2 linked regions of the Luteipulveratus mongoliensis genome follow. The protein of the gene in region 1 interacts with the protein of each later gene in a pairwise test. Links are inferred from orthologs where the notes say so. Each region holds a gene or a part of one and is shown in the gene's direction. Other genes may lie near its edges. The genes, in order: secA and phoA.

Region 1 (6,652 bases):
TTGAGGCGGATCTGCCGCCACTCCTCGAAACCGTCCGGAGTGGGCTGCTTGCCGCCGTTGTAGAGCTCGGACGCCTTGTCCGGGTGACTTGGAGGTACGTCTTCCGCTCGCCATGGGCGGATCCGAATGTGTTCGGACTCAAGGACCTCGGGCTCCCACCATGGGTGGCGAGGCGTGCGCGGCTCGCCCTTGTGGAGCTGGCCGAGCCACATGTCGTCCACATGGCCGGACGGGATCGCGTGCATGCCACGCCAGAGCCCCTCGACCGCGAAGCCGTTGGCCCACGCGACGCGTCGTGACGCCAGGTTGCCGACCGCAGCCCGCCAGCCCATCGTCTCGACGCCGTCGTGCTCGAAGGCCCAGCCGAGCACGAGGCGCAGCGCGTGCGACATGACCCCAGCTCCGCGGGAGTCCACGTGGAGGCCGTAGCCGACCTCAGCCGTACCGCCGCCCTTGAGTCGGTAGTTGATGGTCCCGGCGTACCGACCGCCGACCTCGACCGCCCAGAAGCGGGCGTCGCCGTCCTCCCAGGCGCCACGAATGATCTCGAGGAAGGCGAGGGCATGCGAGTCGTCGTACGGCAGCGGCACGCTCGTCCAACGCTGGAAACGGGCGTCGTTGATCTGCTCCACGATCCTGCTGACGTCGTCCACGTGATGGGCGCGCAGCTGGACCACGTCATCGGCGAGGACGGGTACGACGCCGGGGAAGGTCGCGGGGGCCATGTGCACACCCAAGCAATCAGGTCCCGTCCGCTCAAGCGAGTTGCGCCGCTGGCTCAACCAATCTCGCTCGTGCTGCGTCGGGAGGTCATGATCATGGGATGGGGGAGGTGCGATGCGACCTGCTGATGAGGACTCGTTCGTCGCGTTCGTGGAGGCGTCGTCGCCGCGGCTGCTGCGCTTGGCCTGGCTGACCTGTGGGGACCCGCACCTGGCTCAGGAGCTGCTCCAGGAGACGTACGAACGCGTTTACGTGAAGTGGGGCAAGGCCAGTGTCGCCAACCCGACGGCGTACACCCGGCGCGTCCTGATGAACCTCACCACCGACCGATGGCGTCGACGCCGCAAGGAGACGCTGTCGATCGACGGCACCCTCCCCGAGGTCGCCGGTGCCGATGAGCACGGTCGAGCCGAGGACCGCGACCTGCTCATGCGGCTGCTGCGCGCCCTCCCACCGCGTGAGCGACAGATCGTTGTCCTGCGCCACTACGACGACCTCTCCGAGCGTGAGGTCGCCGACGCCCTGGGTATCAGCCTGGGCACCGTGAAGAGCTCGACCTCGCGCGGCCTTGCCACGATGCGCGCCGCGCTGACCCAGATGCAGGAGGCCTGACCATGCCGTTCACACCTGACGACACCGACCTGGCCACGCTGGTCCGCGAGGCGCCCGCCCCTGACATGGCGATCGACCTCGACCGCATCCGGTCCGGTGGGCAGCGCCGCCAGCGCCGTCGCCGGGTGTCGTACCTCGGGTCCGGTATCTGTGTCGCTGTAGTCCTCCTGGTCGCGGCAGGCCTCGCGCTGAACGTCGACCGAGCCAAGGAAGTCCGTCCGGCGGCCCCCAGCGTGGTGACGACTGTTGACGGTTGGCGCGCCGCGGTTCGTCTGATCCCTCAGCCGAGCGACCCCGAGCCGCCGCTCATCCAGGTCAGATCGATCAGAGGCATCCTCAGTGTTCGCTCGCTATCAGCGGAGCAGGGGACGCCAGTCGTGTGGACGGCGGAACGACGACCCTCCTCGGAGGACGTCGTCTTCCGTGACGGCACGCGAACCTTGGTTGCGAGCGTGTACCCGAAGGGTTCCCAGGAGCCTCGACTCATTGCACCCGACCGAGGCAATGCCACGTGGGCATCCCAGGTTCTCGCGGTTCCAGGGGCCGTGCTCTCCATACGTTCCACGGCGTCATCAGTAGCTGCGGCCGGGGTCGGCACAGCCTGGACCTTCCGGCGTGACAGTGGGCTCGTAGCCATGCCAGGCGGTCGAGCTGCACGTGAGGCATCGGCACGCGGCGTAGGTGTGTGGGGCAGCGAGTCCGCTGCGGCCTGGGGGGTGGACTGGGAAGGTCAGCACCTGTCCGCATCGAACGAGCCGGAGGTCGCGCTCCGTGGCGTGGCGGCAGGTGCCGACGAGCGCTCGTGGCGCCTGATCGTTGCGGCCCGGGTCCTCGCGGACCAGACGAACCCGAGCCTGAGCGCGCCTCCCGGCGCGACACCGGTGGGTCCTGGCACGGTCTCAGGACCTATCGACAGCGCAGGCACTCGAGTCGTTGTCCGGACCTTCACGGTCATGGAGAAGGCGGCACTGGTTGCACCGGTCAGGCTGGAGTTCGCGCAGGACGGTCGGCCAGGAGCGTTCGCGACGTTGCGCTGATTCGAGCGCATCCTGCGGACCGGGAACCATGGTCTGGCGTGACACGCTGGAACGAACGACTACCCTAGATGGGTCTGTCCTGTGTGCAGCGTCACCATGGCGTGTGCACAGGCAGTCCATCGGTAGTCATGGCGTACGCCGACCGCGTCGCCACCGAGAACGTTGACCAGGAGTCCTGCGTGCCCAAGATCGTCGAGAAGGTACTGCGTGCTGGCGAGGGCCGGCTGCTCAAGAAGCTGGAGGGCATCGCCGCTCAGGTCAACATCCTCGAGGAGGACTTCCAAAAGCTCACTGATGCCGAGCTGAAGGCTGAGACCGCTTCGTTCAGGAAGCGGCTCAAGGAGGGCGAGACGCTGGACGACCTCCTGCCGGAGGCGTTCGCCGCCGTCCGTGAGGCCAGCGTCCGCACCATCGGCAAGCGTCACTTCGACGTCCAGCTCCAGGGTGGCGCGGCGCTCCACCTCGGCAACGTGGCGGAGATGAAGACCGGTGAGGGCAAGACGCTCGTCGCGACCCTGCCGTCCTACCTCAACGCGTTGTCCGGCAAGGGCGTCCACGTCGTGACGACCAACGACTACCTCGCCGAGTACCAGTCGGAGCTGATGGGTCGCGTGCACCGCGCCCTCGGCCTGGAGACCGGCGTGATCCTGTCGGCCATGACCCCGGAGCAGCGTCGGGTCGAGTACCGCAAGGACATCACCTACGGCACCAACAACGAGTTCGGCTTCGACTACCTGCGCGACAACATGGCGTGGTCCAAGGACGAGCTGGTCCAGCGCGGTCACAACTTCGCGATCGTCGACGAGGTCGACTCGATCCTGATCGACGAGGCCCGTACGCCCCTGATCATCAGCGGTCCCGCGGACGAGGCGACCAAGTGGTACGTCGAGTTCGCCAAGATCGTCGATCACCTGACCCGGGCGAAGAAGGACAAGGACAACAAGGTCATCGCCGGCACGGGTGACTACGAGGTCGACGAGAAGAAGAAGACGGTCGGTCTGCTCGAGTCGGGCATCGAGAAGGTCGAGGACCTGCTCGGCATCGACAACCTCTACGAGGCGCACAACACGCCGCTGATCGGCTACCTCAACAACGCGATCAAGGCCAAAGAGCTGTTCAAGCGCGACAAGGACTACGTCGCGATGAACGACGAGATCCTCATCGTCGACGAGCACACCGGCCGCATGCTGTCGGGCCGTCGCTACAACGAGGGCATGCACCAGGCCATCGAGGCGAAGGAGGGTGTCGAGATCCAGAACGAGAACCAGACGCTCGCCACCGTCACACTGCAGAACTACTTCCGCATGTACGACAAGCTCTCCGGCATGACCGGTACGGCCCAGACCGAGGCCGCCGAGCTCTACCAGATCTACAAGCTGGGCGTCGTCAGCATCCCCACCAACAAGCCGATGATCCGCAAGGACCAGGCCGACCTCGTCTACCGGACCGAGGAAGCCAAGTTCCACGCCGTGGTCGAGGACATCGTCGCCCGCCACAAGGAGGGCCAGCCGATCCTGGTCGGCACGACGAGCGTCGAGAAGAGCGAGCGCCTGTCCGAGCAGCTCAAGCGCAAGGGCATCCCGCACGAGGTCCTCAACGCCAAGCAGCACGAGCGTGAGGCCGCGATCGTGGCCCAGGCCGGCCGCAAGGGCGCCGTCACTGTCTCGACCAACATGGCTGGTCGAGGCACCGACATCATGCTCGGTGGCAACCCCGAGTTCATGGCGGTCGCAGCACTGAAGAACAAGGGCCTGGACCCGGTGGAGACGCCGGAGGAGTACGAAGCGCAGTGGGACGAGGCGATGGCCAAGGCTGAGAAGTCCGTGGCCAAGGCGCACGACGAGATCCAGGAGGTCGGCGGCCTCTACGTCCTGGGCACCGAGCGGCACGAGTCGCGCCGTATCGACAACCAGCTGCGCGGTCGTGCCGGCCGTCAGGGTGACCCGGGCGAGAGCCGCTTCTACCTGTCGCTGCAGGACGACCTCATGCGGCTGTTCAACGCGGCCATGGTCGACCGGTTCATGCAGACCGCCAAGATCGAGGACGAGGTCCCGATCGAGTCCAAGATGGTCAGCCGCTCCATCCAGAGCGCGCAGAGCCAGGTCGAGTCGCAGAACTTCGAGATCCGCAAGAACGTCCTGAAGTATGACGACGTCCTCAACCGCCAGCGCGAGGTCATCTACGACGAGCGTCGCCGGGTGCTGGAGGGCGAGGACCTCGAGCCCCAGATGCGGCACTTCGTCAACGACACGGTCGACGCCTACGTCGACGGTGCGGCTGAGGTGGGCTTTGCTGACGACTGGGACCTCGACAAGCTGTGGGAGGCCCTGGCCGAGCTGTACCCGGTCTCGATCTCGGTCGACGAGCTTGAGCAGGAAGTCGGCGGTCGCGCCGGTCTGACGGCCGACATCCTCACCGAGGAGTTGCGCTCGGACGCCCAGCACGCCTACGACGCCCGTGAGACCGATCTCGGCGACCGGGTGTCCCGCGAGGTGGAGCGCCGCGTCGTGCTGTCGGTCCTGGACCGCAAGTGGCGTGAGCACCTCTACGAGATGGACTACCTCAAGGAGGGCATCCACCTGCGCCAGATGGCCCAGCGTGACCCCTTGGTGGAGTATCAGCGCGAGGGCTTCCAGATGTTCGACGCGATGAACGACGCGATCAAGGAGGAGTCGATCCAGTACTTCTTCAACGTCGAGGTCGACCCGGCCGAGGTCGAGTCGTCGCTTCCCGCGAGCAAGCCCAAGATGCACCTCACCGCTCCTGGCGAGGACGGTCTGGCCCACGAGCACGACATCGACGAGCACGGTCGCGTGCTCGAGGAGGACGCGAGTCTGCCTCGGCGCGAGCGTCGCGCCCGCGCCAAGGCGGACAAGTCCTCGGCGACGGCGCCGGCCACCCGCTCGGCGAGCAAGAACAAGCAGAAGGCCAAGGCCAAGCGCCGCTGACCCGACGCGACGAAGGCCGGCACCCGTCAGGGTTGCCGGCCTTTGTCGTACCCGCTTCGTCGGACGCGGTCAGCCGATGACCAGCTCGGTCATCAGCCAGCGACCGTCCACGCCGTTGAGTCGCAGCGCGACCGCCCGCAGCCGGCCGTCCAGCAGCACCAGCGCGGACGCCTCGACCACTCCGTCAGAGGGTTCGGTCACGCGCACCCGACGTACCTGAGGGCGGTCGACCGGCCGGCGCCCTCGCCGCTGAGCAACCTTGTGCCGCCTCGCAACTCGCTCATGTACATCAATCGTCATCCAGCGCGTGAGCTGCTGCGGAGTCCGTACGCCGACGCTGCACTCCAGCGCCGCCAGCAGCACCTGATGGGCCCAGGCGAGCGGGTCGGGCAAATCGGTACGGGAGGTGGCCTGCGGTCCGAACTCGGGATCCTCACCGCGGCCACGGAAGTCGACCGCGAGGCTGCCCTGGACGTACGCCGGGATCGCCTCGGGACGTCGTACGCCGCGGCGCGCGTCGGCGTACAGGTCTCGCACCGTCTCCTCGTCCAGGGCCGGTGGCTCGAGCGTAGGCGCCGGGCGGAGGGTGACGGGTCGCGGGCAGGTGCGCAGGGCGGCAGCACTCATCGGACGGCTCCTTCGGGGATCCGCAGGGTCAGGCCGATCTGCAGGAGGTTGGGGTCGTCGCCGATCTCGGCGCGGTTGGCGTCGTACCACCGCGGCCAATCCTGCGCGATGCGAGCCGGGTCCGCGTCGCTGCCGAGATGGCGCTCGACCAGCGACCAGAGGTCGTCGCCACGATGGACGACCACGGTGTCGGAGTCACTGTCCGAGGGACAACCAGCGAGCAGATGTACGTGCTCGGCGCCACGGGCGCGGACCGGCGTCGGCCGATCCGGCGTCCAGCCGGGGACGGGCGCTTGGGGAGCGCATCCGGGTGGCTGCGTCATGTCGGTCTTGCCGAAGGACGGGACGGGCGCGGGCGCAGGCGGCTCGCCGAGGCCGAAGGACGGGACCGGTGCTGAGGCGACGACAACGGAGGCGGCGGGCGCGTCCGGCGCGGGCTGAGCGTGCGCCGCTCCGGATCCCAACGCGGTGACCGCCAGCAGCAGACCGGACACCCGCAGCGCGAGATCGGGAGCCAGTCGCCAGGCGAGCGGATCGGAGTACGCCGGTCGCCTGGGGCGGAGCAGGTCGTGGGCGCAGGCGGAGAGCAGCACGACACACCACAGCAGCGCGAGCACCAGGACGAGGAGCGCGAGCACGGTGACCGCATCGCTGGTCTGCACCGTGGGGCGGGTCGCCAGGCCGCGCAGAAGGGCCTGCAGCGCG
Region 2 (6,290 bases), 1.3 Mb from region 1 along the record:
CGACGCCTACCTCAAGGCCATGTGGCAGTGGACGCACGGTGACCTCGAGGCGCGGATGCCCGGCGGGGAGACCGGTGTCGACGTGCTGGCCCGCGTCGACGCATCGTTGCTTGAGGTCGAGGCTGCGGGTGCCGACGTCGCTGCGGTCGTGAGTCACGGTGCGCTGATCCGGGTCTGGACGACGATCCGCGCGGGCAACCTGGGCGCGGCGTTCGCGCGCAACAACATGCTCGGCAACACGGGAGTCGTTGTCGTTGAAGGCAATTCGACGTCCGGCTGGGTCGCGCTGTCGTGGATGGGCTCGCCACTCGGCGGCCCTGGCGTGGACGATGCCGACCCGTACGACGGCCCCACCGGCCACCCCCTCGACGCCTGACGGGCCGCTTCTCGCCCCACCCCGCAACACACATTGACTGGGGCTACACGCATGCGTGTAGCCCCAGTCAATGTGTGTTGGAGAACCGTCTCCGTGTCGCATCGCGCACTACTCTGCAATCTGTACTACCGTGCGGAACGCGGCACTGGGTCGACAGGTCTGGGGGCTGCCCGACCCAGTGCCGGGCACACAGTCCAGGACAGGGAGGAACGTGATGGATACGAGTCAGCTGCTCAAGGGAGTGCTCGACCTCGCCGTGCTCGCCGTGCTGCGGGACGGCGACGGCTACGGCTACGACGTGCTGCGTCGACTGCGCGCGGCCGGCATGGAGGACGTCGCCGACGCGAGCGTCTACGGCACGCTGCGCCGGCTGTACGCGGGTGGCGCACTGACGTCGTACGTCCAGCCCAGCGAGGAGGGCCCGCACCGGAAGTACTACGCGCTCAACGCCACTGGGCGTGACCAGCTGGAGCGCTCGACCAAGACCTGGAACCACTTCGCCGACACCATGTCGGCTCTGCTGAAGGACGCGGCATGAGCACGGCGACCGATGTAGCGGTGAGCTATCAGGAGCGGGTGCGGGCGGCGTTGGCCGACCTGCCGCCGGCCGAGCTCGAAGAGGTGCTCGAGGACGTCGCCGGCCATCTGGATGAGGTGACGCGCGAGCTGGGCGACGGCTCGACGGCCGCGTTGGAGGCGCGGCTCGGTTCACCCGAGGAGTACGCCGCCGAGCTCCGCGCCGCCGCCGACTATCCACCGCCTGCGAGATCTCGACAGTCGTCACATGGCGCGCAGGCGCTGATGTGGGGTGGCATCTCGGTCGGCAGCCTTGTCATCGGCATGTCGTGGATGCTGACTTTGCTCGTCGTCGATGTGGTTTCGGTGTTCTGGATGGGGAGCGCTGTCGTATCGGCGTTCTTGGGTATCGCCGCACTGCGTCGTGGCGATCCACGCATTGTCACGACGACTGCCGCATGGAAGTGGGGAGTCGAAGTAGTCCGGCGCTTCGAGGCAGTCATGCCGGACTGGTTGATCCGTGAGGTCCGCGATGTGGGCCAACCCGTCTGGTGGTGTGTTCGCGGTGCGCTCGGCGGACTCGCGGCGTACCGGGTCCTGTCGGGCAACATCTGGTGGGAGTACGGATCAGTGCGGCTCGTGGCGCCGATCCTGTTCGGGGCAGTGCTGTCCGTCTGGGTGGCCCGCACGTCGCAGCGCGATCGACGCTGGCTTTGGTTCGTCGTTCCCTTCAACGTGGCTGTGGCCCTGACATGCTTCGCGACCGTCTTCCTGCCCAACCTCGGAGTATCCGCCTGGACCGGGCTGGTCTAGTCGGGCTCAGGTTCCAAAGCTGGCCCACGTCGTACGGCACAACGAAGCGCCCCACATCCGGATGAGGTTGTGGGGCGCTCGGCGTGACAGGGACTACTTCTTGAACGTGTCCTTGATGTCCTCGCCGGCGTCCTTGACCGATGACTTGGCCTGGTCGACCTTGCCCTCGGTCTCGAGCTTGGTGTCGCCCTTGGCGCCTCCAAGAGCTTCCTTCGCCTTGCCGACGGCATCCTCGGCGGCGTTCTTGGCCTTGTCGATGAAGCTCATGACGTGCTCCGTTCTGTAGACAACTCTCCCCACTGTGCTCCGGGTGCGCCAAGCACCCCGATGCCGGGGCTAGGTCCTGGGAGGCGCGCGGTCCAGCGCGCGCTGCCCAGGACGTAGGCGAGCGACCCGGGGAGCGACCGCCGCAGGTCGATTTGCCGCCCTCGCGTCGGCAACCGTCCACCTGGCGCCCCCTCGCTGTTCAACGGCAACGGGTTACGTGCGAGCGGCATGACCTGACCCGCACACAGGGAGACCTCACATGAGCACTGCACGACTCCGCCGACGTACGACTCTGGTCGCCGTCGCGGCCGCCGGAACCCTGGTCCTGGCCACCGGGTACGCCGTGGCCGGCCCGGGTGGCGACCTCAGCCAGCCCGGCGGCGCAGCCCGCCTGCACGGCGACCAGACGAAGACCATCAAGCAGGAAGCCAAGAGCGGTGCCGCGCGCAACGTGATCCTGCTGATCGGTGACGGCATGGGCGACTCCGAGATCACCTCGGCCCGCAACTACCAGTACGGCGCGGACGGCTACCTGCCCGGCATGGACCGCCTGCCGCTGACCGGTCAGTACACGACCTTCTCCCTGACCAAGGAGGGCAAGGTCGACTATGTCACCGACTCGGCCGCCTCGGGGACGGGTTGGTCGACCGGCACCAAGTCGTACGACGGCGCCATCGGCGTGGACATCAAGGGCCAGCCGCACGCCACGCTGCTGGAGCTGGCCAAGAAGAACGGCCTGCGTACGGGCAACGTCACCACCGCCGAGATCGAGGACGCCACCCCGGCCGTCCAGGCCGCGCACGTCACGAGCCGCTCCTGCTACGGCCCGGCCGTCACGCTGACGACCTGCCCGACCAACGCACTGGAGAACGGCGGCAAGGGTTCGATCGCCGAGCAGATCATCGCCACCCGTGCGGACGTCACCCTCGGTGGCGGCGCGAAGACGTTCGGCGAGAAGGCCACCGCCGGCAAGTACAAGGGTCTGACGCTGCGCGATCAGGCGCAGTCGCGTGGCTTCCAGCTGCCGACCAACGCCACCGAGCTCAACGCGGTGAAGTCGGCCGACCAGAAGAAACCGGTGCTCGGCCTCTTCTCCGACGGCAACTTCCCGGTCGACTGGGCGGGCCCGGCCGCGACCAAGGACGGCGCCACCAAGCCGGCCGCGCGTTGCACGCCGAACCCGGACCAGCCGGCCACGCAGCCGAAGCTCAAGGCCATGACCACCAAGGCCATCTCGCTGCTGAACAACGCGAAGGGCTCGAGCAAGGGCTTCTTCCTGCAGGTCGAGGGCGCGAGCATCGACAAGCAGGACCACGCCGCCAACGCGTGCGGTCAGATCGGTGAGACCGTCGGCTTCGACGCCGCGGTCAAGTCGGCTCTCGACTTCGCCAAGAAGGACGGCAACACCACGGTCATCGTGACCGCGGACCACGGCCACACCAGCCAGATCGTCGAGACCGGCACCAACACGCCGGGCCTCACCGCGACGCTCCTCACCAACGAGGGCAGCCCGATGACGCTCAGCTACGGCACCGCTCCCGAGGGCGGCTCGCAGGAGCACACGGGCACCCAGGTCCGGATCGCGGCGTACGGCCCGCGTGCGGCCAACGTCGTCGGCCTGACCGACCAGACCGACCTGCACTACACGATCAAGGACGCGCTGCGCCTGCGCTGACCCTTGCTTCGCCCAACGGGTGTACGCCCGCGTCGCATCTGGCGCGGTCGTACACCCGTTGTCTTGAGGCTGGTTCCGGTCCGGCGAGCGTCGCCTACGGGGTGGGGTGCTGGGCGTCGTACCGCAGGAACCCGCGCTGCCAGGAGGCCAACAGCGCTACCGCGATGACACACAGGATGCCGCCGACGATTGCCGCGGCGGCCTCGTTGAAGATCGTCGCGCCGGTGCCCGCCAGCAGATCGCCGAGGCGCGGTCCACCGGCGACGACCACCACGAAGACGCCCTGCAGCCGACCGCGGAGGTGATCGGGCGTCGCGGACTGGAGGATCGTCGTTCGGAAGACGGCTGAGACCGAGTCGCAGGCACCGGCTCCGGCGAGCGCGACGGCTGCCAGCCAGAGGGCCTGGGAGGAGGTGAGTACGCCGCCAGCGCCGGCCACCGCGATCCCGAAGCCCACGATGGACACACCCCACAGCGCCACCGACACCACGACCGCGAGCCCCTGCCGTCGCACGCGGCCGAGCCGCCCGGACACCAGCATCGACACGATGGCGCCGACCGCGACGGCGGCCGACAGGAGACCGACCGTCTTGGCGCCGCCGCCGAACGACAGCACCGCCACAGCAGGGAAGAGTGCGCGCGGCTGAGCGAGGATCATCGCGCAGAAGTCGGCGAGGAACGTCATGCGTACGTTGGGTCGAGTGCCCAGGAATCGCAGCCCGTCGAGCACGGACGAAAGGCCCGGACGGCGTTGCGGCACACCGGTATCCGCGGTCGGGTCGATCTCCGGTGGGATCGGTTCGAGACGCAGCAGCCCCCAGATCGCGAAGGTGAACAGCGCCGCGTCGATGCCGTACGCCAGCACGTAGCCTCCCCAGTCGACGAGGAGTCCGGCCATCAGTGGGCCGACGGTCATGGCGATGTTCATGGCAGCGACAGAGAGTGCGTTGGCGGCCGGGAGGAGCGCCCGGTCGAGGAGCCGCGGATAGATCGCCGAACGCGCCGGGCTGACGACCGCGAAGCCCGCGTTGTAGACGCCCACCAGGACGTAGAGGACGCCGACGTGGGTGTTGTCGAACAGTGCCTGCACCGTGTTGAGCACAGAGACGATCCACAGCACGACGCCGGCGACGAGAGCGACCGTCCGCCGGTCGTGCGCGTCGACGAGCGCGCCGCCGTACAGACCCATGACGACCAGGGGCACCAAGGCACACAGCCCGACCAGGCCGACCGCGAAGGTCGAGCCGGTGATGTCGTACACCTGCAGTCCGATGGCGACGGTCGCGAGCTGAGCACCGATGCCGCTGAGGGTGAAGCCCGTGAAGAGGCGGCGGTAGGACGGGTTGACCCGCAGCGGAGTGATGTCGAGCAGGAGCGGTGCCACATCGCGAGGCTATGCGTCGCCTCAGACGCCGGTGCACCGGGCCGCTTCGCCGGCTGGGCCCGGCTCGGCGCCTAGTATGTGGACCTGCCGACCAGGAGGATTCATGCCCGGCAAGACGAGAGCCTTCACCCACGCGCTGCGGCTCGGGGTGAAGTACGGACCGATGGCCTATGAAGCCGCCAAGTACGGTCGCCGACCGGCGCAGGCCGCGGCTCACGGCTCCCTCAACCGCTTCGGCCTCAAGCGCCAGGCGCTCGCGCACGCGGCGAGCCTGATCAACGGCTCCGCGCTGAGGGTGTTCCACGGCGACAAGCAGGTGTGGGTGGTCTTCACCGGCGAGCTGCCCGTGGGGACCCATCCCAAGATGAACGTCCCGATCGCTCAGCTGCTGCAGCACGCCGACCTCAGTCGGCGCATCCGTCCGCGCGCGGTCGTGCCAGCGGCCCGCACCCTGATGCCCGGCCGGTCGTCTGCGGCTCCCGCGCCGCGGCCGAGCCTCGCCGCCCGGTTGCGGCGCCCGACGATGCGCCGCCCGCACCTGCGCGTCCTGCCTGGGCGAGGCGGCCGTACGACGGCTCCCGCACGCCCCGTGCCCGTCACCTCCGACGTTGCGGACCACGTCCGTCGGGAGGCCTGATCATGTGGGCTTCATCTGCCAAGGTGGCCGCGCTGGAGCACCGCGTCCGGGTGCTCGAGGCTCAGCTCGCGGAGCTCGCGCGAGTCACCGGTACGGAGCTCCCCGCCGGCCTGCCGGTGCCTGATCAGGTGCGCGCACTCGCTGCAGGTGGCAAGCCGATCCAGGCGATCAAGGCGCTGCGGGAGCACTACCCGGGACTGGGTCTGGCTGAGGCGAAGGCTGCGGTCGACAACCTGCGCTGACCCGGGCGACCGGTAGCCGCCAGGAGGGTCTCGCGTCCGCTCAGCGGGTGGGAGCGGGGACTCCGTGCAGGAAGTCGACGAGCGGGGCGAGCTCGGGGAGCTCTTCGGCCTCGCCGAGCGCCTGCTCGAGTGCCTTGTCGTACGTCGGCCGTGTCCGGTCGTACTCCTTGCGTCCCTTGGCCGTCAGCTCGGTATAGATGCCGCGCCGGTCATCGGCGCACAGGACGCGGGTCAGCAGCCCGCGGTCCTCGAGGCGGTTGACCAGGCGCGTGGTGGCGCTGGGGGAGAGGGCCGCCGCGCGGGCCAGCTGGGCCATCCGCATGTGCCAGCCGTCCTGACGTGACAGCGCGTCCAAGACCGTGAACTCGACGACGGACAGC

What was found.
Region 2: the proteins of secA (region 1) and phoA interact in binary tests that used the Escherichia coli proteins (3 or more experiments, as listed by UniProt). The link is inferred for Luteipulveratus mongoliensis from one-to-one orthologs.

Annotation. Positions count from the first base shown.
Region 1 is NZ_CP011112.1:2,243,680-2,250,331, forward strand. What follows is about bases 2,227-5,520. They hold secA (preprotein translocase subunit SecA), read left to right. Parts: upstream 2,227-2,551; coding sequence 2,552-5,320; downstream 5,321-5,520. Other genes in these bases: VV02_RS10740 (hypothetical protein), read left to right, coding at 2,227-2,372; VV02_RS10750 (Rv3235 family protein), read right to left, coding at 5,390-5,520. Also shown: VV02_RS10730 (GNAT family N-acetyltransferase), read right to left, coding at 1-725; VV02_RS10735 (SigE family RNA polymerase sigma factor), read left to right, coding at 838-1,335; more of VV02_RS10740, read left to right, coding at 1,338-2,226; more of VV02_RS10750, read right to left, coding at 5,521-5,947; VV02_RS10755 (LysM peptidoglycan-binding domain-containing protein), read right to left, coding at 5,944-6,652. UniProt on the Escherichia coli protein: Required for protein export, interacts with the SecYEG preprotein conducting channel.
Region 2 is NZ_CP011112.1:984,381-990,670, forward strand. Bases 1,508-4,439 are described here. They hold phoA (alkaline phosphatase), read left to right. Parts: upstream 1,508-2,231; coding sequence 2,232-3,647; downstream 3,648-4,439. Other genes in these bases: VV02_RS04575 (HAAS signaling domain-containing protein), read left to right, coding at 1,508-1,705; VV02_RS25885 (CsbD family protein), read right to left, coding at 1,799-1,972; VV02_RS04585 (MFS transporter), read right to left, coding at 3,742-4,439. Outside these bases: VV02_RS04565 (histidine phosphatase family protein), read left to right, coding at 1-376; VV02_RS04570 (PadR family transcriptional regulator), read left to right, coding at 591-914; more of VV02_RS04575, read left to right, coding at 911-1,507; more of VV02_RS04585, read right to left, coding at 4,440-5,031; VV02_RS04590 (hypothetical protein), read left to right, coding at 5,135-5,668; VV02_RS04595 (hypothetical protein), read left to right, coding at 5,671-5,910; VV02_RS04600 (MarR family winged helix-turn-helix transcriptional regulator), read right to left, coding at 5,951-6,290.